2 regions of the Mesonia sp. K4-1 genome follow, and region 2 is predicted to be linked to the other one. Evidence: riboswitches for the same ligand, from Rfam matches in the RefSeq annotation. Region 2 holds a riboswitch; the other holds the start of a gene.
The links. A riboswitch is a leader RNA that binds a small molecule or an ion and turns the genes downstream of it on or off. The one in region 2 is predicted to bind thiamine pyrophosphate.
Positions count from the first base shown of each region.

Region 1: it holds a riboswitch for thiamine pyrophosphate, as region 2 does, so the genes downstream of both, thiM (hydroxyethylthiazole kinase) here and FT986_RS03510 (TonB-dependent receptor) in region 2, are expected to answer to the same signal.

Region 1 is NZ_VRLS01000019.1:4,467-21,032, forward strand. It holds gene FT986_RS04115 (hypothetical protein) at 1-913, shown strand, start outside; gene FT986_RS04120 (peptidoglycan DD-metalloendopeptidase family protein) at 1,033-1,710, shown strand; gene FT986_RS04125 (DUF4199 domain-containing protein) at 1,714-2,196, opposite strand; gene secA (preprotein translocase subunit SecA) at 2,282-5,638, opposite strand; gene FT986_RS04135 (DUF2795 domain-containing protein) at 5,729-5,950, opposite strand; gene FT986_RS04140 (cob(I)yrinic acid a,c-diamide adenosyltransferase) at 6,080-6,655, opposite strand; gene wrbA (NAD(P)H:quinone oxidoreductase type IV) at 6,843-7,442, shown strand; gene tenA (thiaminase II) at 7,482-8,135, opposite strand; gene thiD (bifunctional hydroxymethylpyrimidine kinase/phosphomethylpyrimidine kinase) at 8,119-8,961, opposite strand; gene thiE (thiamine phosphate synthase) at 8,958-9,590, opposite strand; gene thiM (hydroxyethylthiazole kinase) at 9,583-10,386, opposite strand; TPP riboswitch at 10,448-10,542, opposite strand; gene FT986_RS04170 (SRPBCC domain-containing protein) at 10,733-11,185, shown strand; gene FT986_RS04175 (DUF2200 domain-containing protein) at 11,198-11,563, shown strand; gene FT986_RS04180 (response regulator) at 12,489-12,860, opposite strand; gene FT986_RS04185 (PAS domain-containing protein) at 12,857-15,985, opposite strand.
Region 2 is NZ_VRLS01000012.1:487,671-504,236, forward strand. It holds gene ahcY (adenosylhomocysteinase) at 1-638, opposite strand, end outside; gene FT986_RS03465 (4'-phosphopantetheinyl transferase superfamily protein) at 701-1,330, shown strand; gene FT986_RS03470 (geranylgeranylglyceryl/heptaprenylglyceryl phosphate synthase) at 1,342-2,091, shown strand; gene pnuC (nicotinamide riboside transporter PnuC) at 2,160-2,792, shown strand; gene FT986_RS03480 (DUF4301 family protein) at 2,960-4,468, shown strand; gene arfB (alternative ribosome rescue aminoacyl-tRNA hydrolase ArfB) at 4,470-4,874, shown strand; gene FT986_RS03490 (hypothetical protein) at 5,095-5,403, shown strand; gene FT986_RS03495 (hypothetical protein) at 5,450-5,788, shown strand; gene FT986_RS03500 (sigma-54 dependent transcriptional regulator) at 5,858-7,276, shown strand; gene FT986_RS03505 (response regulator) at 7,273-9,693, opposite strand; TPP riboswitch at 9,768-9,858, shown strand; gene FT986_RS03510 (TonB-dependent receptor) at 9,968-12,364, shown strand; gene FT986_RS03515 (T9SS type A sorting domain-containing protein) at 12,683-13,162, shown strand; gene FT986_RS03520 (hypothetical protein) at 13,228-13,668, opposite strand; gene greA (transcription elongation factor GreA) at 13,787-14,263, shown strand; gene FT986_RS03530 (hypothetical protein) at 14,277-14,774, shown strand; gene arsM (arsenosugar biosynthesis arsenite methyltransferase ArsM) at 14,836-15,804, opposite strand; gene FT986_RS03540 (purine-nucleoside phosphorylase) at 15,809-16,566, opposite strand, start outside.

The sequences.
Region 1 (16,566 bases), on a different contig from region 2:
TATGGAAGAGTGGGGGAAAAACTTTGAACAGAATGCAGAAGTATGGTCCAAACAATTAGAAGCTCGAATGAATAATTTTGAAAAAACTCACGGAGCTGCTATAGAAAAGTGGGGAGAGAATTTTGGTAAAGAAATGGAGAAATGGGGAGAGCAATATGGTGCGAGAATGGAAGCTTGGGCACAACAGTTTGACGAAAATGGAGGAAACCTAAAAAAGCAAGTCGTAGTTCATCCTAACGGAAATAAATCTACCACCGTAACCTACTCCAGCGGAAATATGATTCGACCTAAATCTATGGCAGATAACAATAGTATAAGAAGAACCATTGTTATTAAAATGCCTAAAGAAGCGGTATTGCGTATGGACATTCGTTATGGGGATGTAGATTTACAAGACGATGTTTCTCATTTAAATGCTTCGGTTTCTCACGCTAATTTTAAAGCTCAAGGGATATTAGGAAAAGATAATAAGCTGAATATCGCTTATTCTCCACTTAAAATAGAACGTTGGGAACACGGAAGTATACAAATGAACTACGTTAAAGAAAGTCAGATTAATAAAGCTAAGAGTATTAAAATTGCTTCTAATGGGAGTGATGTTAATATAGGAACCATTGAGGAGACAGGAATTATCTCAGGGTCTTTTGGAGAATTAAATATTAAAAATGTAAGTGATGATTTTGCTCAATTAGATATTAGTTTAGAGAACAGCGATTTGGTTTTGAGTCTGCCTAAATCTTCCTTTAACTTTACTTACAATGGCTCTAGAAGTGATATAAGAATTCCGAATCAATTAACAACAAAGAAAATGGATAGCTACGGAAATCAACTGATTAATGGTTATCATAAATCTAGAAACACCGATAGTAATATCATGATTAACGCTAAGTTTAGTGACTTGGTGATTAAGTAAAAGTGCCAATTGCTGTATAACCTAAAATTTTTCTGCTAAGAAGTTTGGTAAAGGTACTTTATAAAAATAGTTTTGTCTTTTAGACAAGACTATTTTTATTTATAGCAACCTTAGAACTTATGAATTTCAACGCTTACCTGAATTCGCTTACGCCAGACTTTACTCCAATAGTTGATCATAACACCTTAGCGGATTATATAGCGGTCGATTTGTCTATTCATCAATCCGCTTTAAAAGAAGTAGATACGAGCTCTTCTAAAGTTTTTCAAGATTACCTCACACAGTACTTAATCAGCTCCGATAAAAAAGTGGCTTATGGAGGGTATTTAGAGGAACGTAACTTATATGCGAGAAGCACTTATTTTACTTCCGATAAGGAAAATAGTAGAAATATTCATCTAGGGATAGACATTTGGTGTCCTGCAAATACGCCAGTTTTACTTCCGTTAAACGGAAAAATACATAGTTTTAAAAACAACCAAAATCATGGAGATTATGGACCAACCATAATTATAGAACATTCATTAGAGGCACATACGTTTTATACTTTATATGGGCATTTAACTTTAAGTTCCCTTGACGGAATACAAACTGGAGACGTTTTAGAAAAAGGAAGTGTTATAGGATATTTGGGAGAGGCTAGCGTTAATGGTGATTATGCTCCGCATCTACATTTTCAGATCATACGAGATTTGGAAGGAAATAGAGGAGATTACCCAGGAGTTTGCGCTGTTAAAGACCTAGCTTTTTATACAGAAAACTGCCCTAATCCTAATTTACTTTTAAAATTACCTTAGGCCTTATTTCTTTTTGGTTTTTAAAAATAGAGAAACAATTGCAGCGGTAACAATTCCCATCGCTAAAGCTCCAAAAGCAGATTGAATCATATACGATTTTAGGTTAAAGTAGTTTCTAGCCGCTTTTTCGGTCATACGTTCTTGATCGACCACATAGGCGATCACATTATTAAAATAATCGGGAGTAATGATTGTAGAAACAATATACTGGACAAGCGGGGCTAATAAAGCAATTAAAACCGACATAATCCCTCCAGAAATTAAGCCTTGTTGCCAACTCATAATGCCTTGGTAGTATTCTTGTTTTTTCTCTCTTATCGCTAAGTAAAAAATAATAATATAAGGGATGGCAATCAAATTCGTGTAAATCGCATGTTGCGAAATGTGCTGACCGTGAAGGCCTACATTTTTTTCAAGAAACATCCATAATAAAGTAACTATACTAAAAATAATAGCCCACTTGATCTCAGTTTTAAAATTTTTCATGCGATAATAAGATTAAGCCTCAAAAATAAGAAAATCCCAATCATTTCGATTGGGATTTTTTTAAACCTTAAATAAAAATTGAGGATTAAGCATCGGTAAGTACCCATTCTCCTTTTTCGATAAGGGGAATAGCTTGTTTGTATTTAACAGATTTGCTTTCACCCGATCTTACATTTTTAATCGTCACTTTATCGTTTCTACCAATTTTAGGCTGATCTCTAACAATGGTTTCGGTAACAGGTTGTTGCTGACTAGCCTGTTCTCCTGCAGCTCTACTTTGTGCTGCTCTTTCATCCATATTAGGAATATCTTCTTTACTGGTTTCTAGTCTTTCTTTAGGCTTTTCTTCTCTAGCTTCTTGAATTTGTGTTTGCTGCTGCGGAATTTCACCTTTAAATAAGAATGAGATCACTTCTTTATTCACTTCATCCAACATGCCTTTAAACAACTCAAAAGCTTCAAACTTATAAATTAATAAAGGATCTTTTTGTTCGTGAACTGCCAACTGAACACTTTGCTTTAACTCATCCATTTTTCTTAAGTGAGTTTTCCAAGCATCATCAATAATAGCTAACGTAATATTCTTTTCAAAGTCATTAACAAGTTGCTTCCCTTCAGTTTCGTAGGCCTTTTCTAGGTTCGTAGTAACCTGAAGTGTTTTTTGTCCGTCAGAGAAAGGAACTCCAATACGTTCAAACTTGTTTCCTTGCTGTTCGTAAACTTGCTTAATTACTGGGAAAGCCATTTCAGCATTACGCGTCATGCGTTCTTCATAATTAGCATAAGCAGCTTTGTATACTTTTCCTGCTAATTCTTGAATTTTAAGTTTTTCAAATTCTTTTTCATCTACAGGAGAATCCATAGAGAAATAACGAATCAATTCAAATTCAAAGTTTTTAAAATCAGCTGCATTTTTATTGCTTTCTGTAATAGACTCCGAAATATCGAAAATCATATTCGCTAAATCTACACGAAGACGTTCTCCAAATAGCGCATGGTAACGACGTTTGTAAATGACCTCACGTTGAGCGTTCATAACATCATCATATTCTAATAAACGCTTACGGACACCAAAGTTATTTTCTTCTACTTTTTTCTGCGCTCTTTCAATCGATTTTGAAATCATTCCGTGTTGAATCACTTCTCCTTCTTCAAGTCCCATTCTATCCATCAACTTGGCGATACGTTCAGAACCAAATAGACGCATTAAATTATCTTCTAAAGAAACATAAAACTGAGAGCTTCCTGGATCTCCTTGACGACCAGCACGACCTCTTAACTGTCTATCTACACGTCTAGAGTCGTGACGTTCTGTACCTATAATGGCTAAACCTCCTGCTTCTTTTACTTCTTTACTTAATTTAATATCGGTACCACGACCTGCCATGTTGGTAGCAATAGTTACAATACCAGATTTACCAGCTTCTTCAACAATATCGGCCTCTTTTTTATGCAGTTTTGCATTCAAGACATTATGTGGTACATTTCTTAATTTAAGCATTCTACTTAATAATTCAGAAATTTCTACCGAAGTCGTACCAATTAATACAGGTCTTCCAGCTTGAGAAAGTTTGGTAACCTCTTCAATTACCGCATTGTATTTTTCTCTCTTGGTTTTGTAAACCAAATCTTCTCTATCAAACCTAGCAATTGGGCGATTGGTAGGGATCTCTACCACATCTAATTCATAAATTTCCCAGAATTCTCCAGCTTCTGTTACTGCGGTACCTGTCATTCCTGAAAGTTTACCGTACATTCTAAAGTAATTTTGAAGTGTTACCGTAGCAAAGGTTTGCGTCGCATCTTCAATCTTTACATTTTCCTTAGCTTCAATAGCTTGGTGTAACCCATCACTGTAGCGGCGCCCGTCCATAATACGACCGGTTTGCTCATCTACAATTTTTACTTTATTATCCATGACCACATATTCGGTATTGTTTTCGAATAGGGTATAAGCTTTTAATAATTGTCTAAGCGTATGGATACGTTCACTTTTTACGCTGTAATCGCGGAAAAGCTCTTCTTTCTTTTCAACTTCTTCTTCCTTAGAAAGGTTTAACTTTTCAATCTTAGAAACCTCCATACCAATCTCTGGCATGACAAAAAAGTCTGGATCTTCTTTTCCTGAAAGAAATTCCACCCCTTTATCGGTAAGATCTATTTGATTGTTTTTTTCTTCAATTACAAAATACAATTCCGCGTCAACTTTTGGCATTTCGCGGTTATTATCTTGCATATAGTGATTCTCTGTTTTTTGAAGCAATTGCTTAATACCGTCTTCACTTAAAAACTTGATTAAAGCTTTGTTTTTAGGCAATCCGCGGTAAACGCGTAGTAATAAGAATCCTCCTTCTTTAACATCTCCTGAAGCGATTAATTTTTTCGCTTCCGCAAGAACACCCACTAAATATTTACGTTGTACATCAACAATTTTAGAGATTTGAGGCTTTAATACATCAAATTCGTGCACATCTCCTTTAGGAACAGGTCCCGAAATAATTAAAGGCGTACGAGCATCATCAATCAATACAGAATCGACCTCGTCGACAATAGCGTAATTATGAGGGCGTTGAACCAAATCATTAGGAGAGTGGCTCATGTTATCTCTTAAATAATCAAAACCAAATTCATTATTAGTACCGTAAGTAATGTCAGCATTATAGGCTTTTCTTCTGGCTTCAGAATTAGGTCTGTGGTAATCAATACAGTCTATAGAGATACCGTGAAATTGAAACAAAGGAGCCATCCAAGCACTATCACGTTTAGCTAAATAATCATTAACCGTTACCAAGTGTACACCTCTACCTGTTAGGGCGTTTAGGTACATAGGTAGGGTCGCTACTAAGGTTTTTCCTTCCCCAGTATGCATTTCGGCAATCTTACCTTGGTGCATCGCAATACCCCCAATAAGCTGCACGTCATAGTGAATCATATCCCATTTTACTTGCTTTCCTGCAGCATCCCAAGTATTAGCCCATAGCGCTTTATCGTCTTGTAGACTTACGTATTCTTTAGTCGCAGAAAGCTCTCGGTCATATTCGTTAGCGGTAACCTCCAAGGTTTCGTTATGGAAAAAACGTTTAGCTGTTTCTTTAACGGTAGCAAAGGCTTCGGGAAGAATTTCGTTAAGTATAGCTTCAGAGGCTTCGTAAGCGTTTTTCTCTAAGCTATCTATTTGTGCGTATATATCTTCTTTTCTGGTAATATCAGTAGAAGATTCGGCTTCTTGTTTTAGGGTAGAAATTTCTTGGTTGATGCTTTCGGTAGCATCGGCAATTTTTTGTTTAAAAGCTGTGGTTTTTGCCCTTAATTCATCTAGAGATAGTTTTTCAAATTCTGCTTCTAAAGCTTTAATTTGGTTTACTATAGGTTGAATGGCTTTGACGTCTTTTTCTGACTTGTCACCAACAAATACTTTTAATACGGAGTCTAAAAAACCCATAATTTGTTTTTGATTTATTTATGTTTCAAAGTTACGCAAAAAAAAAGCCTCTAAATGAGACTTTTTAATTGATATTTTTGCGTATATATTTTAATATTCATCCTCGTTCCAAAGGTAATCTTCATCTGTAGGATAGTCTGGCCAAATCTCCTCGATAGAATCGTAAGAATCACCTTCATCTTCTATAGATTGTAAGTTCTCTACTACTTCTAGTGGAGCGCCCGTTCTAATTGCATAATCGATTAATTCATCTTTCGTTGCCGGCCAAGGAGCATCACTTAAATAGGATGCTAATTCTAATGTCCAATACATCTGATACTTGTGTTTAATTTTTGCAAAAATAAATTTTTAATTGTAAAAGCCAAGAAAAAAATTTATTATTTCAACATTAATATTAAGAACTTATTTTTTTTAACTTATAATTTTCAAAAAGGAAATGGTTTAAACCTCTTTTGTAGGAATCCATTTTACTTCTTCTGCTTGTAAATCTTTAGACAACTTCCGTGCCAGTACAAATAGGTAGTCAGATAGTCGGTTGAGGTACTGTAAGATGTAAGCCTCAAAAGGCTCCATTTCTTGTAAGGCTGTGGCTAAACGTTCGGCTCTACGGCAAACACAACGCGCGATGTGACAATATGACACGGTGGTGTGACCACCTGGAAGTATAAAGTGCGTCATTTGTGGTAACTCATTATTCATAAGATCTATTTGATCTTCTAAAAATTGTATTTCGGCTTCTTTTACCTTTACAATATTGAGACGCTCTTTACCGTTTTTTAGCTGTGCTTTTTCTGGGTCGGTGGCTAATTCTGCACCAAGTGTAAAAAGATTGTCTTGGATTTTTTTTAATTGTGCTTTTAAGTTGGAGTTGATTTCTTGATCTTTAATAAGTCCGATGTAGGAATTAAGCTCATCTACGGTGCCATAGCTTTCTATGCGGATATGGTGTTTAGGGACTCTGGTTCCGCCAAAAAGTGCTGTGGTACCTTTATCGCCTGTTTTGGTGTATATTTTCATAATTCTTATTTTGGCTAAAAATACAAATTAAGCAAGAAAACAAGAAGTGAAATTTTATCAGCTTGGCCATATTTTTATAAAGATATTTGCTTGTTCAAGCTGAATTGCATTCCAAATATTTATAAAAATTTTATCATTCGTTTTAGGTTGAGTTGATTGATTTATAGTATCTTCAAGATAAAAAACTATGGAAAATTTAAAACTAGCAATCATATATTATAGTTCAACTGGTACCAATTATAACTTAGCTCGACAAGCAGAAAGTGCAGCTAAGGATTTAGGAGTTAAACAAATTCGTTTTAAAAGAGTGGAAGAAACCGTTCCCGAAGGAGTAATGAAACAAAATGAAGATTGGTATAATCATTACAAGAAAACTAAAGAAATTGAAACCGCTACAGTAGATGATTTAGATTGGGCAGATGCGATTATTTTTAGTTATCCAACACGCTATGGCGATGCTCCTTCACAATTTAAAAGTTTGATCGATTCTACCGGCGGACTCTGGCAAAATGGGAAATTAGTGAATAAAGTAGTAACGGGGATGACGAGTGCTGCCAATCCTCAGGGTGGTCAGGAAAGTACGTTGCTTTCCTTGTACAAAACCATGATGCATTGGGGAGCTCTAATCGCAGCGCCGGGCTATGCCGATCCTGTAGTTTTTGAAACCGGCGGAAATCCATATGGTTTTAGTGTTGTAGGAGGAAGTGACCTCAATGATAAGCAAAGGCAAGCGATTGCTGCTCAAGTAAAACGTGCTTTAGAAATAACCGAAAAAATTAATAAGTAATTATCAAGGGAATGGGAAGCAAAATTTGCTTCCCATTTTTTATACTTCCCAATGCTTTAATCGATAAGCGCTATCCCAAAACATAAATTCTAATCTACTGGCAGCAACAAATGCATTCATCATATTTTGTTGTTGAGTTTCGGTGCAATTTTCTGCGACCAAATCACAAATTTCTTTTGCTTTAAACACTAAAGTTTCAAATTCTTCACCGGCATACGTGTCGATCCATTTTTGATAGGGATTATTTTCCTTCAACTGGTTTTGATAAATATAATCACCTACTTCTTGGTAAATCCAAAAGCAAGGTAGTACAGCAGCCATGGCTACTTCTACTTGATCTAAAGCTGAAGTGCTTTTTAAGAAATTGATGTAATGATGAGTAGTAGGTTCAATGCTTCCTCGTTGATTGAGACCAAATTCTTGAAAATAGGAATCATGCAAAGCTTTTTCTACTACAATGGCTCCTTCTGCAAACCGAATAAAATCTAATGCATGTGATACACGATGTGCTCTTGCTCCAATTAGCGCCAAACTGCGAGCAAAGTTTTCTAAGTAAAAGGAATCTTGCCCCATATAGAATTGAAATTTTTCTAGCGGAAGCGTTCCTTTCTGAAGTTCTTCAATAAAGGGCATCTTAATAATTTTCTGGTAAATAGGTACAATTTGGGTCCAAGTTTTATCGGTCCATTTCATTTTTAATGAGTTTTTTGGGGTTAAAAAAGTGATTTACGGGTCCGTTACCATTTCCAATTGCTACATCTCTACCATTATAAATAGCTTCATGTATGTACTCTTGACCTAAGCTTACGGCATCTAATAATGTTTTTCCTTGGGATAGGTAAGTAGCAATAGCCGAAGAAAGTGTACAACCCGATCCGTGTGTATTGTGGGTATTATATTTTGGAAACTCAAAACTTTCTACTGTTCCGTTAGGCGAAAAATAAAGGGAAGTGAGTTTCTCGCTTTTTAAATGCCCGCCTTTAAGAAGAACCGATTTGCAACCAAGCTGCATAATTTTTTTTCCTGCGATATGCATTTCCTCTACCGTTTCAATGCTCATATTGGCCAATATCCCGGCTTCATCCAAGTTAGGAGTAATAACATCGGCAAGCGGAAATAACTTGGTAATAATGCTTTGAATGGTTTCTTCTTCAATTAAATGATCTCCGCTAGTCGCCACCATAACCGGATCAAACACCAAGGGAATATGAGGAAACCGACTTATTTTTTCAGCGATGACCTCTACCAATTTTGGGGTGTGTACCATTCCTATTTTTATAGCATCAGGAAGAATATCTTCGAAAATACAGTCTATTTGCTCGCCCACCACCTTTTCGGGAATATTAAAAATAGATTTTACTCCCGTAGTGTTTTGTATAGGCAATGCGGTTAATACCGAGGTAGCATAACTACCCAGCGCAGAAATGGTTTTCATATCCGCTTGTATGCCAGCACCGCCACTAGCATCAAAACCAGCAATAGTCAGTACAGAGGGGTAGGTGTATTTTTTTTGAATCATGCCTTTTCTATTTCGTTTCTTAATTGTTCAGCTGCTGTCGCTGGGTTTCTAGAGGCGCAAATCGCCGAAACTACAGCAATACAATCGGCTCCCGCTTTTATGACTTCATACGTATTTTGAATATTCATATTTCCAATAGCGACCAAAGGTTTATCGGTCATAGATCGAATCTGTTGAATGCCGTTTAGTCCCCATTCAGTAATGGTGTCGGTTTTTGTTGGAGTGCTAAAAACAGGACTAATTCCTAAATAATCGGCTGTTTTAGACTCTAATGTATCTAGTTGCTGTAATTCTTCGATAGAATATCCCAAACATTGTAAATTTTTCCAATTTTTACGGATTTGCGTGGGTGCGATATCAGAAGTGCCTACGTGTATCCCATAAGCCTCTACTTGTTGTGCAATTTCTAATTGATCATTGATAATGAGGGGTACATCATACCGATCTAAAACTTCTTTTAACTGAAATGCTTTTTGAAGAAATGCCTGAGTAGACGTATTTTTTTCTCGAAGTTGAACCAGATCTACACCTCCTTTAACCGCTTGTTCGGCTACCGTTAAAAAATGATTGTGTACACAAGCTTCTTCAGAAATTACCAAATACAGTTGATAGGGAAATGACTTAACCACGTTTTACTTCTAATTTTAGGGTAGCGTTAAATTCTGATTCCGTCAAATTGTAAAGCTTATCTAAAATATGCATTTGCAAACTACCCGGACCCTTGCTTTCTTGTGCAGCGATTTCACCAGCAACTCCTAGCAAGGCCATGGCAGAAGTCACGGCTTCCGCTCTATCGTCAACAATGGCAGAAAAAGCTGCTACGAGTGCTGTGGCAGAACATCCCATTCCTGTAATTTTTGTCATCAGTTCATTTCCGTTAAGGAGGTGAATTTCTTTATCCCGACTTATAATAATATCGGTAGCTCCAGAAATGCAAATACAAGCCTGATATTTTTCAACTAAAATATGAGCTGCAGCTATGGCTTCATTACTTTTAGCAGAACTGTCGACTCCTTTTGTAGAAGTAGTATTGTGTTTGGCAAGCGCCATAACCTCTGAAGCATTCCCACGAATTATGGTGGGATGTAAGCTTAATAAATCGCTCAACACCTCATCACGATAGGGAGTTGCACCAGCGCCTACAGGATCTAACACCCAGGGTTTGTTAAGATGATTGGCTTGTTGAGCAGCTTTTTTCATAGAGGTAACCCAATAATCATCAAGCGTACCAATATTCACTACCAAAGCTTGACAAATCTTCATCATGGCTTCCATCTCGTTTGGAGCGTGAGCCATAATAGGAGAAGCACCCGCGGCCAATAAAGCATTTGCAGTATTATTCATCACTACATAGTTAGTAATGTTGTGCACCAAGGGAGATTTTTCTCGAAGTTGGGTAATATTATTCCACAAAGTTTCTTTCATCATTTATGAGTTTAAATTTGATAAATGGCTGAAGGAAGCTCCTTTGTTTAAGTGGTGAAGAAATATAACTTCTACTTTTCCCTACGCCGGTCTTAACCGAATCAGGTTCAAAGGGTGTGTCTCAATTCTTTTTTTAGAATACCCCTAAAGCCAACTCAAAAGTAATGATTAGCTATTCAAATAGAGAATATTTTTTGAAATTTTACTAGATAAGAATATTAAAGATAATATATGTGCTTAAAATTCTGTCTTAGAGAATATAGTACTTTAAGAGTTTTGTGAGCTTTTAGAATAGTTGCATAGAGAATTAATATTTTTTTATATTTACCTTCAAAGAAATGTATTTATGAAACTAGAGCCTAAAGCTGTTTTGCAAATTCAAAAACCTATAGAAGAGGTTTTTGAAGGAATAGTGAATCCCTTCCATATGACCAAGTATTTTATAGCTGAAAGTAATGGACGATTAGAAACGGGAAATGAAGTGGTTTGGAAATTTCCTGAGTTTTCTGAAAAATTTCCTATTACAGAGATCCATACTGAAAGTCCGCATACTATTTCTTTTGTATGGGATCCTGAAACCGTTGTGAATATAAAGTTAGAAAAGCAAGCAGATCAGAGCACTATTGTAAGGGTAAATGAAAAAGGAAAAGAATTGAATGAAAAAAATCTGGCTTGGGCTTTAGAAAACTCTGGAGGATGGGCGAATTTTTTGGCTTGTTTAAAAGCTTATTTGGAGTATGGAATAGAGCTTAGAAAAGGAGCATTTGATTTTATGAGAAATAATAGTACGACCTCTTAATTAAAAATTAGTATGAAAGCTACAGCAGCACATCACGAACGTATTGCAAAAATGACCTTTGCTTCGGTATACCCACATTATATTACCAAAGTGGAAAAGAAGGGGCGAACTATAGAAGAGTTGCATCAGGTTATAGAGTGGCTTACGGGTTATGATGATCAAAAAGTTCAAGAATTGATAGAAAGTAAAGTCACTTTTAAAACTTTCTTTCAAGAAGCTGAGTTGAATGAAAACGCTTCTCTTATCAAAGGAGTGATTTGTGGTTATCGCATAGAAGAAATTGAAGAGCCCTTAACACAGCAAGTGCGTTTTCTAGATAAATTGGTAGACGAATTGGCTCGAGGCCGAAAGATGGAAAAGATCTTATGTAAAGAATAAAATTCTTTTAACTTCTTTATTCTATTCCAAGACCTCATCTAGGAACTCCTTGGAATTTAATAATTTATTCAATTGAGTTTCCTCCTTTTGAACAATGAAAATCGATTTTTAAGATTCACGAATACTTAAGCAATAGCAAAGTGAATGAGTAAAAGAGGAAATTATTAATGTAATTTCTATTTCACAAGTTAAAACTTTACTTCTATGTATGTTATTCCTTAATCAAAGAAAAGATCTTTCACTTCACTGCGTTTTGTTCTAGATGACAGGTTCTTTTCTGTCTGTCATTTCGATGGCCGAAGGACTGAGAAATCTGTTTAAATAGGAGTTTGAGTTTTTAATGAAAAGATATTTCATTTCGTTTCTCTCCACTCTGCATGACAGTAGTTGGTATCATTCCGATAGTGTTAAAAATAGTATAGAGAAGTATATCTAAATTCCTCGTGCAAGATGCCGCAAGCTTTCAAAGAATATCCCAAATTTATTGATAGAGAGGGATCTTATGTCGTACGTCCTATGTACTAGCTTCATCATTAAAAGCTAAGTTTTAAGTCCTACGTCTTATTTTTATATTCTAGCATCTTCCGTAAAAGTTGACCTATCTAAAAATATATTGAAAATCAAGGAAGCAGAGATGGCTAAAAAATAAAAAGTTGTTTTTAAGCCCGACTGTATAAGTAGTTCAGCTCTCAAACGAATAATTAAAGTAAAAAAATCGCTTGAGAGTAAAAAGGTTTTGTCATGTAATCTTTCGTTCTTAAAAAACTTTAAGTTTATGTGTTGAGGTGTATGTTCTCAATATGGGCAATAATCTATTTTTTTTTGGGAGAACTATAATTTTTTAATTTTATTACAGGATAGGACTATGAGGCTAATAATTAGAAGGTAATAAATTAAATGAATTGAGTGACTAATAAAAAGTAGATTATAAATGAGGTAAGTGCGTGAGATCTTTTACTCTTAAAGGTTTAACTAAGTAAGAAAAAACAAGGGGGTACTGTTTTGCTTTTAACTTATCAGCAGGATCTATGGAGGAAGTTACAAGATGAATTTGCAAATCTAAGTCTGTATTTTCAGTTGAAACCGCCTCTAAAAATTCCCACCCGCTCATTATTGGCATATTAATGTCAAGAAAAATAAGATAAGAGAATGTACCATTATTGTTTAGGTATTCCAATGCTTTCAAACCGTTTTCGAAAACAATAATTGGAATCGTTGGGAATTTAGATCTTAAAATGTGTGAATGTAAATAGTTTATTATAGCATCATCATCAATCAGTAAAATTTGCTTCATCATTGTTGGTATATATTGGAAGTCTTATCAATTATTTTATGTATCACCTGATCTAGCTCTTCGGCGGAAGTAGCAATCATATCAAAGATTTCTTCTTTAGATTTTTCTTGTTCGCTCTGATTTTTCGCAAAATAAACTAACCCCATAATTCTCGAGAGAGGCGCTCGAATAACGTGCGATTGAAGCCAAGCAATTTCACGAAGGCTTTCATTTTGTTTCTTAATTCTTTTAAATTGCTGTTTAGCAGTGGTAATATCGAGAGCAGAACCTATTGCTCGTTGTGGGGTGCCGTCTTTAGATCTAAGGATAAAACATCTATCTAGCATATAAAAGATAGTGCCGTTTTCAGCAAATATCCTGTATTCTTTAGTCCAATGTTTTTTTTGCTGATTATTGAGCGCTTTCTCAAAAGAACTCCACACTTCTTCTAAATCTTCAGAGTGGATTTTCTTCAACCACGAATTATTTTTAATAAAAGCTTCGTTGTTATTATATTTTATATTTTTCTCGTATACTTTCCCACGAATTACTGTCTTGTGCTGGAAGTCTATTTCCCACATCATTTCATTACTGGCTTTCATGGCCAAACGAAACCTTTCATTACTCAGGTTTAATTGCAATTCATATTCTTTTTTCTCTGTAATGTCCTGAATGGTCCCTTCTATTCGATAAGGTATGTGTTTCTCATTGGTCAGGAGCCTTATTTCTTGGTGAACCCATTTAACTTCGTTTGCAGCAGTTAAAATTCGATGTTCAAAACTTTTAATCGTATTAGGTTCTAAATACTCACGAGGATCCCTTTCGATTAAATGTCGATCGCTTGGATGAAATGTTTGCGAAATATTTTTTAAGGTAGGTAGAAACTCCCCTTTCTTGTAACCATATATTCTGTAGGTTTGGGTATTCCATTCAGAAACTTCAGCATTCAGATTTCGACTCCAATATCCTATTTTTGCAATTTTTTGAGCAGTTTTAAGTCGCCCATAGGCAGTTTTTAACTTGTTTTCTGCAATTTTTTGTTGGCTAATATCCTTCGTAGCCACAATCATAACTTTTGCTTCTGGTAACACAGTAGTATTCCATATTAACCATTTTATCTTGCTGTTTTTTGTTAAAAATCGTACTTCAAGAGATAAAGAGGCTTTTTCTTGTATGGCGGTGCTTATTTTTTTTTGATATACTTCTTTATCTGCTGGGTGTAAAAAATAATTAAGGGGGGCATTCATTAATTCATTGTAATTATATCCCAATAAATTTTCAAAAGAATTATTAATTTTCTTCAAATAACCATCAAAGCCTAGTATACATTTTGGATCGGGTGAAATTTCAAAGAAATTTCTATAGTGTTCCTCGGTTTTTTTCTGCATTACAACAGCTCCAATATGTAGGCCTACTTCGGTTAGCAATTTTAGCTTATCTGAAAGCTTTTCCTCCATAGAATAACATATTAAACAGCCTAAAAACTCCTTATTATATATAATCGGGACACCTAAAGCAATATTAAGATTAACCAATTTCGCTTCTTGTGTTCTTACAAACATTGGATTATTGGGAAGATTTTTCCAGATACAATTTTTTTCTGTCTCCCATACATATCCGGGCAATCCTTTCCCTTTTTCAAAATTATTTATAGTTATAGAGGCTGGATAAAAATCATTAAACTTTTCAGTTTGGCATGATTTTGAAATAAGGTTTAAGAAGTTTTTATCTTCAGAGATTAGCCAAACTTCACTAATATTAATAGTAGAAAGTTGAACTATTTTTTCTAAAGCAAATGATAAGGAATCTGCCAGTGATCCAGGCTTACTTATTCTTTTGGTTAATGAAGCTAATAATTTATCGCTCATTCCTTTTTCAATCTCAGTAGTTATGACCTTACTATTGGCAACTATTCCTTTAATGGCTGGATCAGACAGATGATTGGTTAAAGTGGTTTTAATCCATTGCCAGTTTTTCTTTGCATCCTGAAAACGGTAGGGTTCAATAGTAACTTTATCATTTTTATATATTAGCTCTAGATACTCTGTAACAATGGCTTTGTCTTTTTTATTAATAAAATCGAAGGCATTTTTTCCAATAAATTCGTGAGATGGAATTCCTAGTACTTTAAGGGAAGTGGGGGCTACATATTTATATTTACCATTTGTATCTAAAATAGCAATAAGATCTGTTCCATTCTGTACAAGCGATTTAAATCGTGCTTCACTCTCCACTAGTTTTTGGTAGACGTGAGATTCTTTAAAAATATGACTTAGAGTTGAAGTAAAGTTTTCTAAAAGTTGCAATTCTTTTTCTTTCCACTTTCTTGCGCCCCCGAACTCATCTAATCTAATAAAACCTGAAAAGATATTATTAATCATGATAGGCAAAATAAGAATAGAAGTAAGGTTGTGTGATATGAGAATATTTTTTAATTGACAAGGCGTTAAATCTGCAATAACTCTTTGAAAAGGTTCACCTTTTTTTAATGCTTGTAAAACTTGAGGGAATTCTGAGAATGAAATATGGTGTGGATTATCATTCTCGATAGAAGCTCCCGTAGTATGATTAGTCCAGCTTAGGCGCTGCGGAATAGTGCCACAAGGATTGTGATAATAAAAATGGATTCGATTAATGTTGATTGATCCACCCACTATCGCAAGGCATTCTTTTAAAGCACTCTTCAAATCCTTTAATTTTATTAGAATTTGATTAATTCTTTTAATAGTATATAGATATTTTTTTTGTTCTTCAATGTGTTTCTCTTGAGTATACCTTTGTGTAAGGTCAATAGCTGTTACTATTTCAGCTGGTTTACCCTTAACGGAGATAAGATTACTTTTAATTTGAACATAGATGATACTTTTATCTTTTTTTTGATGCCTAAAAAGACTTTCCATGTATAGTTCATTACGTAAACGCACTTCGTCAATAGCTTTTTCTAGTTTAGGGACATCTTCTATAGGCCTAATATCTTTAATAGTCATACTTAAGAATTCCTCCTTTGTATACCCATATTGACGAATAGCCTCTTTATTTACCATTAAAAATGCTAAAGTTTTTAAATCATATATCCACATTGGAAATGGAGTAAGATCAAAAATACTATCATAAATATTCGAATTCTTTCCTAAAGAATTAGCTGTCATATGGAGGAAAATTACATTTAATACTTTATCAAATATAAGATTTTTTTATAGCTTGTAAGACAATCCTATAGGGATGGGAAGCCATTCAAAAAGAGAGAACCCACGCGTTGCAGGTGTAAAACACTTAGTGAGTGTAACCTGTACCTCACCTTACGGGTGTGCAAGCACCCTCTATTAAATTCCAAATCTCAAATTCTAAAGTTCAAACTCCAATCCGATTACTAAATCACCTATTCTTTAAGCGCCCATTGTGAAATTTCTGCTTCCAAAAAATACCCCCAAGCCACTCTATTCTCACTACTCAGTACTTATCTCCGCTTCTTGTTTTTTTAGCTCACAGTTTACTGCTCACAGTACTATCCCTGAGACGAAAGCTAACTACTCCACCTTTTTTTACATTTTACATTTAGCATTTTACTCACTACCAATACTCAAAATTCAAAGAACAAATACCTTAAATCTGCTTCTCGATACAATTTCACCCTCGCTAAGGCTCGTCTAAAATCACTCGAAGTGACAGGCTAACTATTCAACATTCAAAATTCATCATTTAAAATTGTACTCACCACTAATCTCCGTTT
Region 2 (16,566 bases):
GTAGCACGACGAATAGCATCTACAGCACTTTCACGACATCCATACTTGTTATCAAATTTAGATTTAGTAACAGAATCGTTTACATTAATAGCTGGCATAGGAAGCGTCCCGTTTTTCATTCGCTCATATAAACGGTGAACTCCAGTAGTAGTTTCTTCAGAAAGACCTTTAATATCTTTTGCCAATTCCGGGTAACGGTCTAACACCATATTGGTTAAATCTCCACCATCATCTAAAATCATATTTAATGGCTTACGATCTTCTCCAAAAAATAATGTTTGTTCAATACACCAGTCGAATTCCTCTTCTGTCATCCCTTTCCAAGCATAAACAGCAACACCGCTATCTGCAATGGCAGCAGCAGCTTGATCTTGTGTAGAGAAGATGTTACAAGAACTCCAAGTTACTTCTGCTCCTAAAGCGGTGAGCGTTTCAATTAAAACTGCAGTCTGTATAGTCATATGTAAACACCCAGCAATTCTAGCTCCCTTTAAAGGTTGCTCATCTTTATATTCTTCACGTAAAGACATTAATCCTGGCATTTCTGCTTCAGCAAGCTCTATTTCTTTTCTACCCCAAGCAGCTAAAGAAATATCTTTAACTTTATGTGGTGTGTATGTTATTGTTTTCGTACTCATATTCTTATATTTGTTATTAAGCAATTTTATGCCACAAAAATACATAATATCTACTTAAATTCATGGCTCTTTACAAAACAATAACAGTTGACGAAGGTACTAAAGTTCTCATTTGGAAGATAGAAGAAAGTTTTGAATGGCTTTGTGATGGAATCCAATTGACTTCGCATTGCCAAAATCGAGTAGATAGCATGAAAAGTGACCTCCATCGAAGAGGCTTTATGAGTATTAGACATCTGTTAGCTGAGGAGGGTTATGTAGATGAGGATTTATTTTATGATGATAATGGTAAACCACACCTTAAGGATGGTAAACATATTTCAATTACACATTCTTTTACGTTTTCTGGAATAATCATTAGCGATAAACCAATAGGTATTGATATAGAGAAACAGCGTGAGAAAATCATGAAAATCGCTCATAAGTTTACACCACTTAAAGAATACCATACCTTAGCAAATGATGAAGCTATAATAAGAAAACTGACTATTGTTTGGGGTGCCAAAGAATCTATATATAAGTATATGAGTATTCCGGGATTGTTATTTTTACACCATATCTACGTAGAAGATTTTGATTTTGATATGATGACAACTACCGCAAATGTAAATTACCAAGGAAAGGAAGAGAAATTCAACATTCACTATTTAGAGTTTGAAGGTTTTACTTGCGCTTACGCTCTACCCAAATAAATTTGGTTCTTATGAGTTTAGCTTCAGGCATTTTGTATCAAGAAATCTTAGATACACCACGTAATTTCGCCATTCTTATTGACCCGGATAAAGTTGAAGTAAATGAAGTACATAGGTTAGTAAAAAACCTCCCTTCAGTAACCACACATCTTTTGGTGGGAGGAAGTACCGTAGAGAGAGGTAAATGCGAGGCTATTGTAAAAGCATTAAAAGTTTATACAAAAATTCCTATTGTATTATTTCCTGGAGATTATACCCAAGTCACTCCTGAAGCGCAAGCCATCCTATTTTTGAGTTTAGTCTCTGGAGAAAACCCCGAATATTTAATCGGTCAGCAAGTTAAATCCGCGAAAGCGATTAAGGGAAGCAAGTTAGAAGTAATTTCTACAGCTTATTTACTTATCGATGGAGGAAAAGAAACAGCTGTACAGCGGGTAAGTCAAACAAGTCCTATGTCACAATTAGATATAGATAAAATTGTATCTACCTGCTTGGCGAGTGAGTTAGCTGGAAAGAAAATCATTTATTTAGAAGCCGGAAGCGGAGCTCTTTTTTCGGTTAAACCGGAAATAATTAAAGCCGTTAAAAAGGAAGTGAGTATTCCTATTATTGTGGGAGGAGGCTTAAGAACAGAATCTCAAATAGAAATGTGTTATGAGGCTGGTGCCAATATGGTAGTGGTAGGAACTGCATTTGAAGAGCAAATGAAAAATATGGTTGATGTCACTTCAAGGAGCGTTACTAATCTCGCTAATTCTTAATCAATAGAAAAAAGAAAACTTATTTTAAAAAGTAATTAATGGATGATTAAAAATATTAAAAACTACTAATGAGTACCATTTTTGATTGGCTTTTTTCGCAATATGAAGGGATAGATATACATCTCATCGTTTTAGAACTGTTTGGAGTTTTTTTTGGAGTACTAAGTGTTTTATATTCTAAAAACAATAAAATTCTAGTATACCCAACAGGGATCATAAGTACCTTGTTATATGTCTACATTCTATATGTATATGGATTATTGGGGGATATGCTTATAAATGTGTACTATTTTACTATGAGTGTGTATGGGTGGTATATTTGGACTAGAAAAACAGATGGCACACACGTGACTCCTGTCACTACAGTAACTAAAAAAGAAAATAAGATTATAGCGATCATTTTTATAGCTACCATGCTTTTTATTACATTGGTGTATGAATTGTTTAATAAATGGCAAGGATGGTCTTCTTACGTAGATATTATTACTACGGCTTTCTTTTTTTCGGGTATGTGGCTTATGGCTAAAAAGAAAATTGAATATTGGATTTACTTAATGATAGGAAATATTATTTCGGTTCCGCTTTACTTTTATAAGGGACTAACATTTAGTGCATTTTTATATATTTTCTTAATTATTGTTGCCATTATTGGGTTCTATTCTTGGAAAAAACTTTTATATAAAAAAGTCGTTACCATTTAAAATATATTCAAAGTAGAGAAGGTTTTTAACCTAGATTAAACGCGATACTTGAAAATCATAAAATAATTTATATTTGCTTGTCTTTATAGAAAAGTGCCTTATCACAAAATCTATAAAAGATTGGAACGGATAGAAATTTCATAAGAAGAAAAATTTAGCAGAGGAATATGAAAGATATTAGTTGGAGTAAAGAAGATTTTTTGCAGATAGAAGCAAAAGGGATAAATGAAGAACAGTTAGAACTACAATTAAAGCAATTTGTAGAAGGAATCCCTTATGAAAATTTAATAGCACCAGCAAGTATAGATAATGGTATTGTTAAACTCGAGAAAGATCAGAAAAAAAACTGGATAGAGAAATTTGAAAATTCTTTTGCAAAGAAATTGAAATTTGTTCCTGCAAGTGGAGCTGCAACTCGCATGTTTAAAAATCTATTTTTCTTTTTAGAGCAATTTGATCACGATGAGGAATCTCTAGAAGATTTTGTAAAGAGAACCGATAAAAAGGAGCTTAGAAAGTTTTTTCAGCAAGTAAAAAACCTGCCATTTTATGAAGAAGTGATAAACAGTCAGTATTTTAAAAATAATTTGACCTTAGAAGGTTTTGAAACTGCATTTTTAAAAGCCCTTTTAAGTGAAGAAAGTTTGGGTTATGGCAATTACCCTAAAGGATTAATCCCATTTCATAATTATAAGGACGAGATTTTGACCGCTTTTGAAATGCATTTCTTAGAAGCTGTAAATTATGCTAAAGATAAAAATGTAGCTCAATTGCACTTTACAGTGTCCGAAAAACATATTGAGAAATTTAAGAGGACACAATCACAGATAGAAGAAAAATATAAAGACAGCTCTTTTGTTGTTGATTATTCATTTCAATTGGCTACAACCGATACTCTGGCAGTAGATAACGATAATCAGCCTTTTAGGGAAAAAAATGGTGAATTGTTATTTAGACCAGGCGGCCATGGGGCTTTGATTGAAAATTTAAATAATGTAGATGCCGATATTATCTTTATAAAAAATATAGATAATGTTTGTGTGCACGAATTTTTAAATGAGATTGTAGATTACAAAAAAGCCCTTGGCGGAAGTTTACTAGAAATTCAAGAAAAAGTTTTTGAAACTTTAGAAAATCTAGATAAAGAAAAACCTGAAGCTATTAACGATGCTCAAAAGTTGCTGTCTCATTGTTTTCATCAAACTGCTAAAATTGAAGACTTTACGGAAGCTAAAGCGTTATTAAACAAGCCTATTCGTGTATGCGGTATGGTTAAAAATGAAGGAGCGCCTGGAGGAGGTCCTTTTTGGGTAAATGACATAGAAGGTAAAGCATCTTTGCAAATTGTAGAAAGTGCTCAAATTGATATGAGTAAGGAAGATCAAAAAGAAATTGTATCTAAATCTTCTCATTTTAATCCCGTAGATTTAGTTTGCGGAGTTAAAAATTATAAAGGGGAGAAGTTTAATTTACTAGACTTTGTAGACCCTGCTAAAGGATTTATATCAGAGAAATCTAAAAATGGAAAGACTCTAAAAGCTTTAGAACTTCCTGGTTTATGGAATGGAGCTATGGCCAATTGGAATACCATTTTCATAGAAGTTCCTTTAGTAACATTTAATCCTGTAAAATCTGTAGTTGATTTATTAAAGCCTTCACATCAACCCAATACTTAATATGTTTTCTAAAGAAAAACTTTTAAAAGAAGCAGATTTTAAAGCAGTACTCAGTGGAGGTCCTGGTGGTCAACATGCCAATAAAACAAGTACTAAAGTAGTCTTGAGTTGGGACTTAGGTAATACTCAACTTTTTACTGCCGAAGAAAGAGAAAGACTCCAGCAAAAACTTTCTTCTAAGCTTACAAAAGATTTGATTCTTCAACTTTCATCAGATCACAGTAGAAGTCAGCATAAAAATAAGGAATTGGTGATTACTAGATTTTTTAAATTAATTGAAAAGAGTCTTATAATTCCGCGAAAACGAAAAAAAACTAAACCAAGTAGAGCTTCTAAATTGAGAAGATTGGAGGGAAAAAAGAAGCAAGCTCAAAAAAAGGCTAATAGGCAAAAGCCTAAAATTTAAACTATTATTCTAAAAAGTGTGTAAAAAATCTACAGTTAACCTGTGGATTTTTTTGTTTTCTACACTCGTATTTCTTCATTAAAACAGCTGGGAAATCTTTTTAAGTGTAGCGGTCTAAAGGGGATTCAAAGGTTTTTAGCATTATTTACCATTTGGTGGCATAATATTTCTATTAGGTTAATTGAATTTGATTACGAATTATTAAAAACGCCAGAAGAAGATGAAAAGATTTATGATTAAAGTTTTAGTAGCAGGAGTTTTTACAATTACTACTGCTGGAGCACAGACTTTAGCAGATGGAAATTCAAATTCAACGGAAGAAAGCGTAGAAGAGTTCAAAAAAATAAATGCAACTAGTTTACCTGAAACTATAAAGAAAGATGTAAAAAATGATTTTACAAAAGCTGAAGTACAAGAAGCATATGTAAATGATAAAATGGAATATAAAATAATACTAAGATTAGAGGAAACAGAAGTTCCTAAAATTGTATTTGCTAATGCAAAAAGAGGACTACTAAATATAGAATAAAACTAACCAACCAAAAATTTAATTAAACAACAAAAAACTATTGAAAATGAAAAATTTAATGATGACAGCTGCCGCAGCAGCAATGATTTTTGCAACAGCAAACACGAATGCACAAAGTACTCAAGCAGAAAAAACTCTAGTGAAAACAGAGGTAGCGGTACAAGAGGGATTTCAAAAAATTGAAACTAGTAACGTGCCAGATACAGTAAAAGCTGCTGTACAAAAAGATTTTGAAGGAGCGAATATTGCTGAGGCATATATTAACAAGAAAAAAGAGTTTAAGTTAGTATTAGAATCTGAGGGAGCAGAGGCAAAAACAGTCTACGCAAACGCAAAAGGTGAATGGATTAAGCCAAGCTCGAAGATGAGTAAAATGAAAAAATAGTTAACTACCCCCAGTTAATTTATTTAGATTGAGATGAGAAAAGGGCCTTTTTAAAAAGGCCCTTTTTTTATGATAAATTTGAGCGTCCCTACAAAGCTTATTAATAAATTTGTAAAAAATACTTTTGTGCATCATATTTTAATTGTAGAAGATGATTTGGCATTTTGTAAAATGCTAGAAACCTTTTTAAAGAAAAAAGGTTACCAAGTAACGACTAGTTCTAGCAGTGAAGAGGCAATAAAGAAAATAAACTCTGAGTCTTTTCAAGTGATTCTAGCCGATGTTAGGTTGCCCGAAAAGGAAGGGACAATCTTATTAGAAACGGTAAAAGAATTACAATTAGCTACCAAAGTAATTCTAATGACAGGCTATGCTGAGGTTAGTAAAGCTGTAGAAGTCATGAAAATGGGAGCTTTTGATTATATCTCTAAGCCTATTAATCCAGAGCAGATGCTTGATTTAATTCAGAAAGCGGTTGGATCTTTATCAGAAAATGTTTCATTAAAATCTATTGAAGATCAAGAAAAACCAGTTCCTGAAACAAAAGAAGAGTTAGAAGTTAATAGTAGTTATGTGGCAGGGGTAAGTGATGCCTCTAAAAAACTGAATGATTATATTAAGTTAGTTGGACCTACAGATATGTCGGTTCTAATTATTGGTGAAAGCGGAACAGGAAAAGAATACGTAGCAAAAAATATACACGAAAAAAGCAGACGTAAAGATGAGGTTTTTATTGCAGTAGACTGTGGAGCTATTCCAAAAGAAATCGCATCAAGTGAATTTTTTGGGCACGTTAAAGGTTCTTTTACAGGAGCAATTAATGATAAAATCGGTCATTTTGAAGCAGCAAATAACGGAACACTTTTTTTAGATGAAATAGGAAATTTAAGTTATGACTTGCAAGTTCAATTACTTCGAGCTTTACAAGAGCGAAAAATAAAACCGGTAGGGAGTAGTAAAGAAATAGAAGTTGATATTCGGGTGATAGCCGCTACGAATGAAGACCTAAAAAAAGCTGTAGAACTAGGAGATTTTAGACAAGATCTTTATCATCGCCTTAATGAGTTTTCTATTCAGGTGCCAGCACTCAAACATAGAAAAGAAGACTTGCTGTTATTTGCTAATTATTTTTTAGATAAAGCCAACCGACAGTTGCAAAAAGAAAGTGTAGGCTTTTCAGAGGAAGCTTTAGAAGCTTTAAAAAATTATGATTGGCCAGGAAATCTTCGTGAATTACAAAACAGTGTTAAACGCTCGGTATTACTATCGGAGACTAAAGTTATAGAAAAGAAAGACCTGCCAGAAAACATTGTTAATCATACTTCAACAACAACTTCTTATAAGTTATTTAAAAATCAAAATGAGGAACAATTTATTCTAGATGCCTTAGAAGAAGCTGGAGGGAATAAAAGTAAAGCTGCTAGGATTTTAGATGTAGATCGTAAAACACTTTATAATAAATTAAAGCAGTATAATATTAAGCTTTAAACCTTCTTTTTAATCTCTTCCAATAGTTTTTCTAACGCAATTTTTGCTTCACTTGCCGTTTCTATAACTTCTGTAGATTTTAATCCAAATTTCTGTTGGTGCTCTAGTTTTTCAAATAATTGAGCTACTTTTTCGGCTTTCAACTGTCTTAACATAGGTAAAACCTTATGTGCGATTGCTGCAATTCTTTGAGTATTCGCTTCCGCGGAAGCATAATCTAGTGCTATTAAATTTTCTTGAGAACTTTCTATAAAACTGCTTAAAATTATTTTTAAAGAATCTTGATCTCCATCTGTAAACCGAAGTAATTCTGAGGTATCATAATTTTCTGAAGTCCTTCTTACAGTTTTCCTTTGTTGTTCTCGTACAATTTCTAAACCAAGAATATGAGCTATTTCTAAATAGAGCTCGTTGGTATTGAATGGTTTTATAAAATTGGTCGTAAACCCTTTTTGAAGGTATACCTCGTCGGGTAAATCGGTTTTTCCAGACAGAGAAATAACTGGCAATTTTTTAAATTTTGGAAGGGCTCTAATTTTTCTAATCAGTTCAAATCCATTCATTTTAGGCATTTGAATATCAGTAATTACCAAATCAATTTTTTCTTTTTTAATGATTTGTAAACCTTGCTGACCATCATTCGCAGTGAGAACCTTAAAACCACATTGAGATATTACTTCTTTAGTAAGGGTTTGTTGAGAGGGTTCATCGTCTATAATTAAAATGGTTTTTCCTTTAGCATTTTTGATTGAAATCTCTTCATTAATGTTCGTAGTTTGGGAAGTTGTTTCTACGGGAATTTTAATAAAAAAAGAAGTTCCTTTGTTAAGATCACTTTCTAAATGAATATTTCCTTTTAGTAATTCTACAATCTTTTTTGTGATAGCTAATCCTAAGCCAGAACCTCCATATTGCTTTTCAATATGAGCATCTGCTTGAGAAAATTCTTCAAAGATATCTTTTTGCTGTGCTTTAGAGATACCTATTCCCGTGTCACTTATTTCTATTTTTAGTTGTTTTATTTTACGTGTTGTAGATTCTAATGATGCTTTAATATGAATAGAGCCTTTCTCTGTGAATTTATAAGCATTACCTAACAAGTTGGTAAGTACTTGTTGTATTCTAAAAGGATCGCTTAAAAAAGTGGCTTCTATGCTTTCATCTAAAGTGGTGTGAATTACAAGGTCTTTCTTTAAACTGGCAGGAATCGTGGCTTGAATACTGTCTTCAATTAGGTTTTTTGGCTGAAAGGGAAGTTTTTCAATATGCATTTTACCTGCTTCTAGCTTAGAGAGATCTAACAAGTCATTTACCAAATGTAAAATGTAGGTAGATGATTTTTTTAAATGATCTAGATGATATTGCTGTTTTTCAGATAGGGATGTTTTCTTTAGCAAGTCTGTATAACCCATAATCGTGTTTAAGGGAGATCGTAAGTCGTGTGTTACAGCTGCCATGATTTGTTTTCTCCTTTTAAGTAGAAATTCCGCGTAAGCGTTACTCTTCTCTAGCTCTTCTTTATAGCGTTGGCTGCTGTTGGTGTCTTTTATAATGAGAATTACAAAAAGTAAAATAGTGAGCACACAAGCAATTCCCAAAGCTGCAATTATGGTAGAGGTTTCTTCTATAACTTCTCTAGAATCATTTACCTGCTGTACCGATTTTTGAATTTGTTCTCGTTCAATTTCAGATCTTATTTTTCTTAATTGAGAGGAGAGTTCTTGGTCATTTTTAAGAAGTTCATTTTCCTTCTCAATCACTTCTTGTTGATACTTTCTTTCTTCTACTTCTAGTTCGCTGAGTACGTTTTTTACGGTGCTAATTAATGAATCTGCCGATTGTTGCGTAAGCGTTTCTGCATTGTCTTTATCTGCATATTCTAACCACTTTACTAGTGCTTGGCGAGCCTCTGGATTGTAATCTTTAAGAAGTTCGTTATAATTATCTTCCTCAAATAAATAATTTACTTTTTGAAGGTTGTTGAGTACCCTATCATAATAATTTTCACTAGAGTTATTTTTCCTTACTTCTAACAACTCTAACAAGTTTTGCTCTTTTAAAAGCAATAAATTTTGAAGACTGTCTAATTCGTTTTTAATTTCTTCCTCTTCATAAATTTGCTTTAAATTATCAATGAGAGTAGAAATGGTGTCTAACTGCTGATTAAACTGAGGTAAATTTTCTGGTTTTTGATTTTGAATAATATCCCGACTTATAGCTTCCGCCGAATATACATTCGTTACGGCTTCACTCATGAGTAACAATTTTTGTTGATTATTGTCACTTATTTTATTGGCACCATTTAAACCGATTACCTTGCTATAAATAAACCAAATAGAAATTGCAGCAAAAGCGGTAAGAAGTAGGTAGCCAACCACTACTTTGTAGGTAATAGAACGTTTGGTATTTTTTGCCATATTCAAAAGTAAAATGCTTTCTTCAAAATCTACTTAAAATTATGGTAAATTAAAAAATAACATTAGTTTTGCAGCCAATCTCAAAGGGGTGCCTTTTTAGGCTGAGATCATACCCAATGAACCTGGGCAGGTAATGCTGCCAAGGGAAATGCAAAAGCTTGCTAGCGGCTTTTGTTGTATGCGCTCCTGAACGACTATCGTAGTCTTCAGGATTTTTTATTTAATTTAAAACCAAAGAATAATCGCCCCTTTTATTCGTAAAAAAACATTACGAATGAAAAATGTATTATTTGTGGCAGCTTTGTTGCTTGGTCTTCAAAGTTTTGCTCAGCAATCCTATCAATTAAAGGGAAAAGTAAGCCGAGAGGGTGAAGTTTTACCCAATGTAAATGTCCAGGTTGTAGGTACTGGTCAAGGTACTGTAACCAATTTGTATGGAGAGTATCAACTCACTTTACAAGAAGGAAATTATGAAATTAGCTTTACGTATGGAAACATAAAAACTATAGAAGTTAATCTTACTTCTAACCAAACTTTAGACGTTACTTTAGACAAGAGCGAAGAGGCTTTAGAAGAAGTTTTTTTATCCTCCATTAGAGTAGATGCAGATTCTCCTATTACGTTTAGCAATTTAAGCAATAAAGAGATTGAAGAACGTAATTTAGGTCAGGATATTCCTGTTTTGATGAATTATTTACCATCGGTGGTGACTACGACAGATGCAGGTAACGGAGTTGGTTACACCGGTTTGCGTGTCCGCGGAAGCGATGCAACTAGAACCAATGTAACCATTAATGGTATTCCTTATAACGATGCCGAAAGTCAGGGATCTTTTTGGGTAAATTTAGGCGATATTGCATCCTCTGTAGAAAATATTCAGTTACAGCGAGGAGTGGGAACTTCGACCAACGGAGCTGGTGCTTTTGGAGCAAGTCTTAATATTTTGACAGATCGTTATAGTGAAGAAGCTTACGCGGAAGTTTCTAATAGTTACGGTTCTTATAATACTCATAAACATACCGCTAAATTTAGTACGGGTTTATTTAATAATCATTGGGAGTTTGCAGGAAGAGCTTCTTTAATTAAAAGTGATGGTTATATAGATCGTGCAGAGTCTGAGCTAAAATCTTACTTTTTACAAGGAGCTTATGTAAATAATAACACTTTGGTAAAAGCACTTGCTTTTGGTGGAAAGGAAAGAACCTACCAAGCTTGGTATGGGATTGATGGAGATCAATTAAAAGAAGATAGAAAATATAACCCTGCAGGGGAATATACCGACGAAAACGGAAACGTAAAATATTACGATAATCAAACCGATAACTACCAACAAGACCATTATCAATTGCTATGGGATCAAAAATACGATAGAAATTGGTCTTCAAATGTAGGTTTGCATTATACTTATGGTAGAGGTTATTACGAGGAATACCAAGAAGATGCAGTATTGGGAGAATACGGTTTATCCGATTTTACAGCAAATGGAGAAGATATAACCACATCAGATTTGGTAAATAGAAGTTGGTTGGATAATCATTTCTACGGAGTTACCTTTAATGGAACTTACCAAGATGAAAAGATGGAATTTATTCTTGGAGGAGGAATTAACAAGTACGAAGGCGATCACTTTGGAGAAGTTATTTATACACGTTTTGCACAAAACAATGATCCTTATGAAGATTACTATTTTAATGTAGCCGAAAAAACAGATTTTAATATCTATGGGAAAGCTACAGTTGCTGTGATAGAAAATTTAAAAGCCTTTGGAGATTTACAATTAAGAACCATAAACTATACTACAGAAGGACCATTAGAAGAAGGAGTTGAACTTCCTGTAGATGATAGCTTTACTTTTTTCAACCCTAAAGTAGGATTAAATTATAAGCTAACTACCGCTAGTCAACTTTATGCTTCTGTAGCTGTTGCGCATCGCGAACCTACAAGAACAGATTATGAAAACGCTCTTTTTAATGGTGCCGATCAACCTGAAGAAGAAAAACTAACCGATTATGAATTAGGTTACCGTTTAAAGAGAGAGAAGTTTCAGGTGAATGCTAATTTGTACTTTATGAACTATAAAAATCAATTGGTTTTAACTGGAGAAATTGATGATGAAGGAGCAGCAGTACGTGAAAATAGCGGAGATAGTTACCGTTTAGGAATAGAGGTAGAAGCTTCAGTACAATTGTTAGAAAAATTGAGCATCCATCCTAATGTGGCTTTAAGCCGAAATAAAAACAGAGATTTCAATACTCAATTTGATGGCGAGTTACAAGATTTTGGTGATACCGATATTTCTTTCTCTCCAGAAGTAGTAGCAGGTAATAGAATAAGTTATTCTCCCATAAACGGTTTACAACTAAATTGGCTAAGCAAATTTGTTGGGGAGCAATATATGAGTAATATAGAATCGAGAGCTTCTTTATTAGAAAGCTATTTTATTAATGATTTTAATGTGCAGTACGTTTGGAAAAAAGCACCTTTATTTAAAGAAGTTGTTTTTACAGGATTAATCAACAATATATTTGATGTAGAATATGTATCTAACGGATACTACTTTTCTTATGATGACGATTTTTCAAATCCGGGTACAGTAACCACTATAGAAGGAGCAGGTTACTATCCACAAGCTACTATCAACTTTTTAGCTGGCATTACTTTAAAATTCTAAATACTTTAAAATTTCCTTATAAATTTAAAAAACGGTTTAGATTTTTCTAAGCCGTTTTTTTTATACTTATATTTATAAAACTAACACCACCAGATAATTATGAGGAAAATTACTTTTATACTTTTTTTATTGTTCAGCTTTAAGAGTTTTACGCAAGTAGCTCCGCTACAAGATTACACTTAGTATTTAGAAAAATTAGTTATTAGCGGAAATGATATTTTACCTCCTACTGATTATCAAAATTTTTATACAGTAACTTTTGACAATAGTTACCCTTATTGTTTATTTGATGCTCCATGTTACCCGTTAGATACTGATTTGGTCTATAATCAAAATCAAAGTTTTAATATTAATAATACGAGTTGTCCTCTAGATTGTGGAGGAGTACCAGTTTATGCTATAGATTTTGAAGAAATATTTATGGATGATTTTACAAACTTAGGTTTGCCTGGCTTTAATCCCTATATCTACGTATTTAGTACTTTTTCTAATTATATAGAATTGACAATAACAAATGGCAATGGAGATCAAGCTGTCTACCGTAATCAACAACTTGCGGTGTCTAAGAAGGAGAAACTAGAGGTGAATCTCTACCCTAACCCTGTAAGCAGTAATTTTCAATTAGAGTGTAAAGAAGAAATAAAATCAGTTCGTGTTTTTTCCGTTAACGGAAAAGAGATTTTAAAATATAAAGAAGCCAAATCTAATTACGATATTTCTCATTTCAACTCTGGTATCTATTTTGTAGAAGTTGAGGGTAGACGAAGTAAGAGTATTCTTAAGTTGATAAAACGCTAAAAACAAAACAAAACCCCTGAAAAGATAATTTCAAGGGTTTTTAAAATTTAAAGAAGGAATATATTTTAATTTCTCACATTTAATAATCCGTTACCGCTACTGACCACACGGTATCTAAATAGAGGATACTCTAAATCCTCTTCCTCTCCTTCAACTACTCCACCAGTAAATAAATCGTATGTATTTCCCTCACAAGAACAGTAAAGTTGTACACCGTCAACTTCCATAACTACACATTCATTTTTTCTAGGGTGGTTAGGATCAGCAGCATCATAAGCTACAAACGCGTCGGTTCCACTTTTCATAATTACGACTCCGCCATTTCCATAGTTAGGAACATACACAGGACTAGAAGGGAAATTGAGACTATTGTATTGTGGTAAACTTAGATCAATTTGAAAGTTCACATTTACATCTAATAAGTTAGGATTATTGTTTAAAGTATCATCGTCGCTACAAGCTACAGTTGCAGTAATTAGTAACATTCCGATAAGGAAATTTTTCATGAGAATTATTTTTGGCTGCAATTTAATATAATTGCTAAGCTTGTTAAAATTTATTATCTTTGTTTGTATCGGAATCCCATGCGAGTGGGATTCTTTTTGTTATATAAACGATGAAGTTATGAGTAAAGTATCTTATTATACTGCAGAGGGTTTAAAAAAATTAAAAGACGAATTAAACCAGCTAAGAGACATTGAAAGACCTAAAGCTTCTCAGGCTATTGCCGAAGCTAGAGATAAGGGAGATTTGAGTGAAAATGCCGAGTATGATGCTGCTAAAGAAGCGCAAGGTTTACTAGAAATGAAAATATCTAAATTAGAAGCTGTAGTTTCTAATGCAAGAATTATTGATGAATCTCAATTAGATACTTCAAAAGTATTGATTCATAGTACGGTAAAAATAAAAAATACCACCAATGGTATGGAAGTAACTTACAAATTGGTAGCTCAAAGTGAAGCCGATTTAAAGTCGGGTAAAATTTCTGTAGATTCTCCTATTGGTAAAGGTTTATTAGGAAAAGAAGTAGGTGATAATGCCGAAATACAAGTGCCTAACGGAACCATGACTTTTGAAATTCTTGAAATTTCTAGAGTGTAAAAATTTTTAATGAATGATCTATAAAAAATTAATTTTAAAAGTACCATTGTTTTTACTAAGCTTATTTTTAGTTTTAAGCTGTTCTTCTGATGATGATAAAGCACAGGATTACCCAGTAGGGTATGTTTTAAATTACACAGCAAAGTTAACTAATACTGAAGGTGTTTATGAAGTAAGCTTTATAAACGATGATATTAATAGTGCGGAAGATAATACCATAACTCATGATGTTGAAGAAGACGGAATAGCATCAGATTCAAATATCGGAGCTGGTACTTTTTTTGAGATTGAAAATAATATTGTAGGTGTCAAATTTGAAGTAGTTTCTGGGGATATTAATTTGTCAAATTTTCAAGTTACAGTAAAAGAGAATAATGAAACCGGAAAAACTTTGGGAGTTTTTGAAGAAGGGATAGATACTATATCTGTTACCAACGGAGAGTCTTTGTATTCAAGTATTGAAATTTTGTTTAATACTGAAACAAGAAGTTTCATGAAGAATTTAGAATAGAATTAGAAATACATATAAAAAAGCCTTTTCATTTCTGAAAAGGCTTTTTTATATGAAATTTTTAGCAACAACCGCCTCCATCATAATGGAAGGTAGATTCGCTAATAAAAATATCATCTCTTTTGAGATTTTGTAATGCGCCAGCTGTTTTGTCACAAATGGCAATAGGTTGATTTTTTAGAAGTATATGTCCTTTTTCATCATCAAAAAAATCATCTTGTCCAAAATAGATAGCTGCTTTCCCTGTAAAAACGCAAGGACCATCTTCTGGCATAGGGTCTTTGATTGCAGCCACCTCTATACTTTCAATATAGATCATTTCTTCGGTTGGGTAGTTTTTAGCATCTAAAATTCGGTAGGGTTTTTTAGCTCTAATTTCTATCGTCCCAAAGCCAGCATCGGTAAGCATTTTTACGTATTCTTTTAAAGGAAGACTTCCGCTAAGGCAAAGGGCACGCAAACGCTCATCATTCCGTAAAGTTTCATTCATCTCCTGTTCGCAAATAGGATCGCTCATCACTAATTTCCCATTGGGTTTTAATACACGATACATTTCGGCAATTGCTTTTTTAAGTTCTTCTGTTTTAAAAATGTTGAACAAGCAATTTTGAGCAGCAACATCTATAGAATTATCTTCTACTGGTAAACGCAAAGCATCTCCTTTTTTAAGATCTACAAATTCAGATTTAAACCAAGGGTTAGTTTCTTCGGCTTCTTTAAAGTTTTTACGAGAAGCTTCTAACATTTCATCGACAACATCTACGCCTATAACTCCGTTTTTTTGTCTAGAAAAGTAAGCAAACTGTAAAAGCTCCATTCCGCCACCTACGCCTACATATAAGGTTTTGGGATTATTTACTAAATCTCTTGCATGGACTGTACTACCACAACCATAGTTCATTTCTTGCATTATCTTAGGGATTTTTAACCCTGGCAATTCCCATACGGGATTGGTAGTACAACACAAACCTACATCTGGTGTAAGTGCAGCTTCTTTGTACACATCTTTTGTGGTTTCTAGATAGCTCATATAATTATAGAGATTTAATTAATTCTTTAAAAAGGGTAATCATTTGCGGTTCAGCTTTCGCAGCCATCGCCATAATTTCTTGAATATCTACTGGCTTTAAATGATCTGGGTCGCATTCATCTGTTAAAACGGAAACAGCAACTACTGGGAGTTTTAAATGGTTGGCCACTATAATTTCGGGAACTGTACTCATTCCTACGGCATCTGCTCCAATAATTTTTAGGTAACGATATTCTGCTCTGGTTTCAAGTTGAGGTCCTACTACAGAGGCATAAACTCCTTCGTGCAAATTAATATTATTTTCTTTAGCAGTCTTCTTTAGGATTTCGCCCATTTTTTGGTCGTAAGGCTGACTCATATCTACAAAGCGCTCTCCATATTTAGAGACGCCCTTAAAGGCAAGAGGAGAGTCTCCTAACAAATTAATATGATCATCGATAAGCATTAATTCACCTTTTTTAAAGTTGGTATTGATGGCTCCAGAAGCATTAGAGACTAGTAGCTTTTTAACGCCTAATTGATGCATAATTCTTACAGGAAAGGTAACATCTTTTAGGCTATAGCCTTCGTAATAATGAAAACGACCTTGCATAACTACCGCTTTTTTGCCTTCAATAATACCGTAGATTAGTTTTCCTTTGTGAAATTCTACAGTGGCGGTGGGAAAATGCGGAATGTGATTGTAGCTTACTTCGTGAATAATTTCCATTTCATCAAGAAGCTTTCCTAATCCAGTTCCTAAAATAATTCCTATTTCTGGGT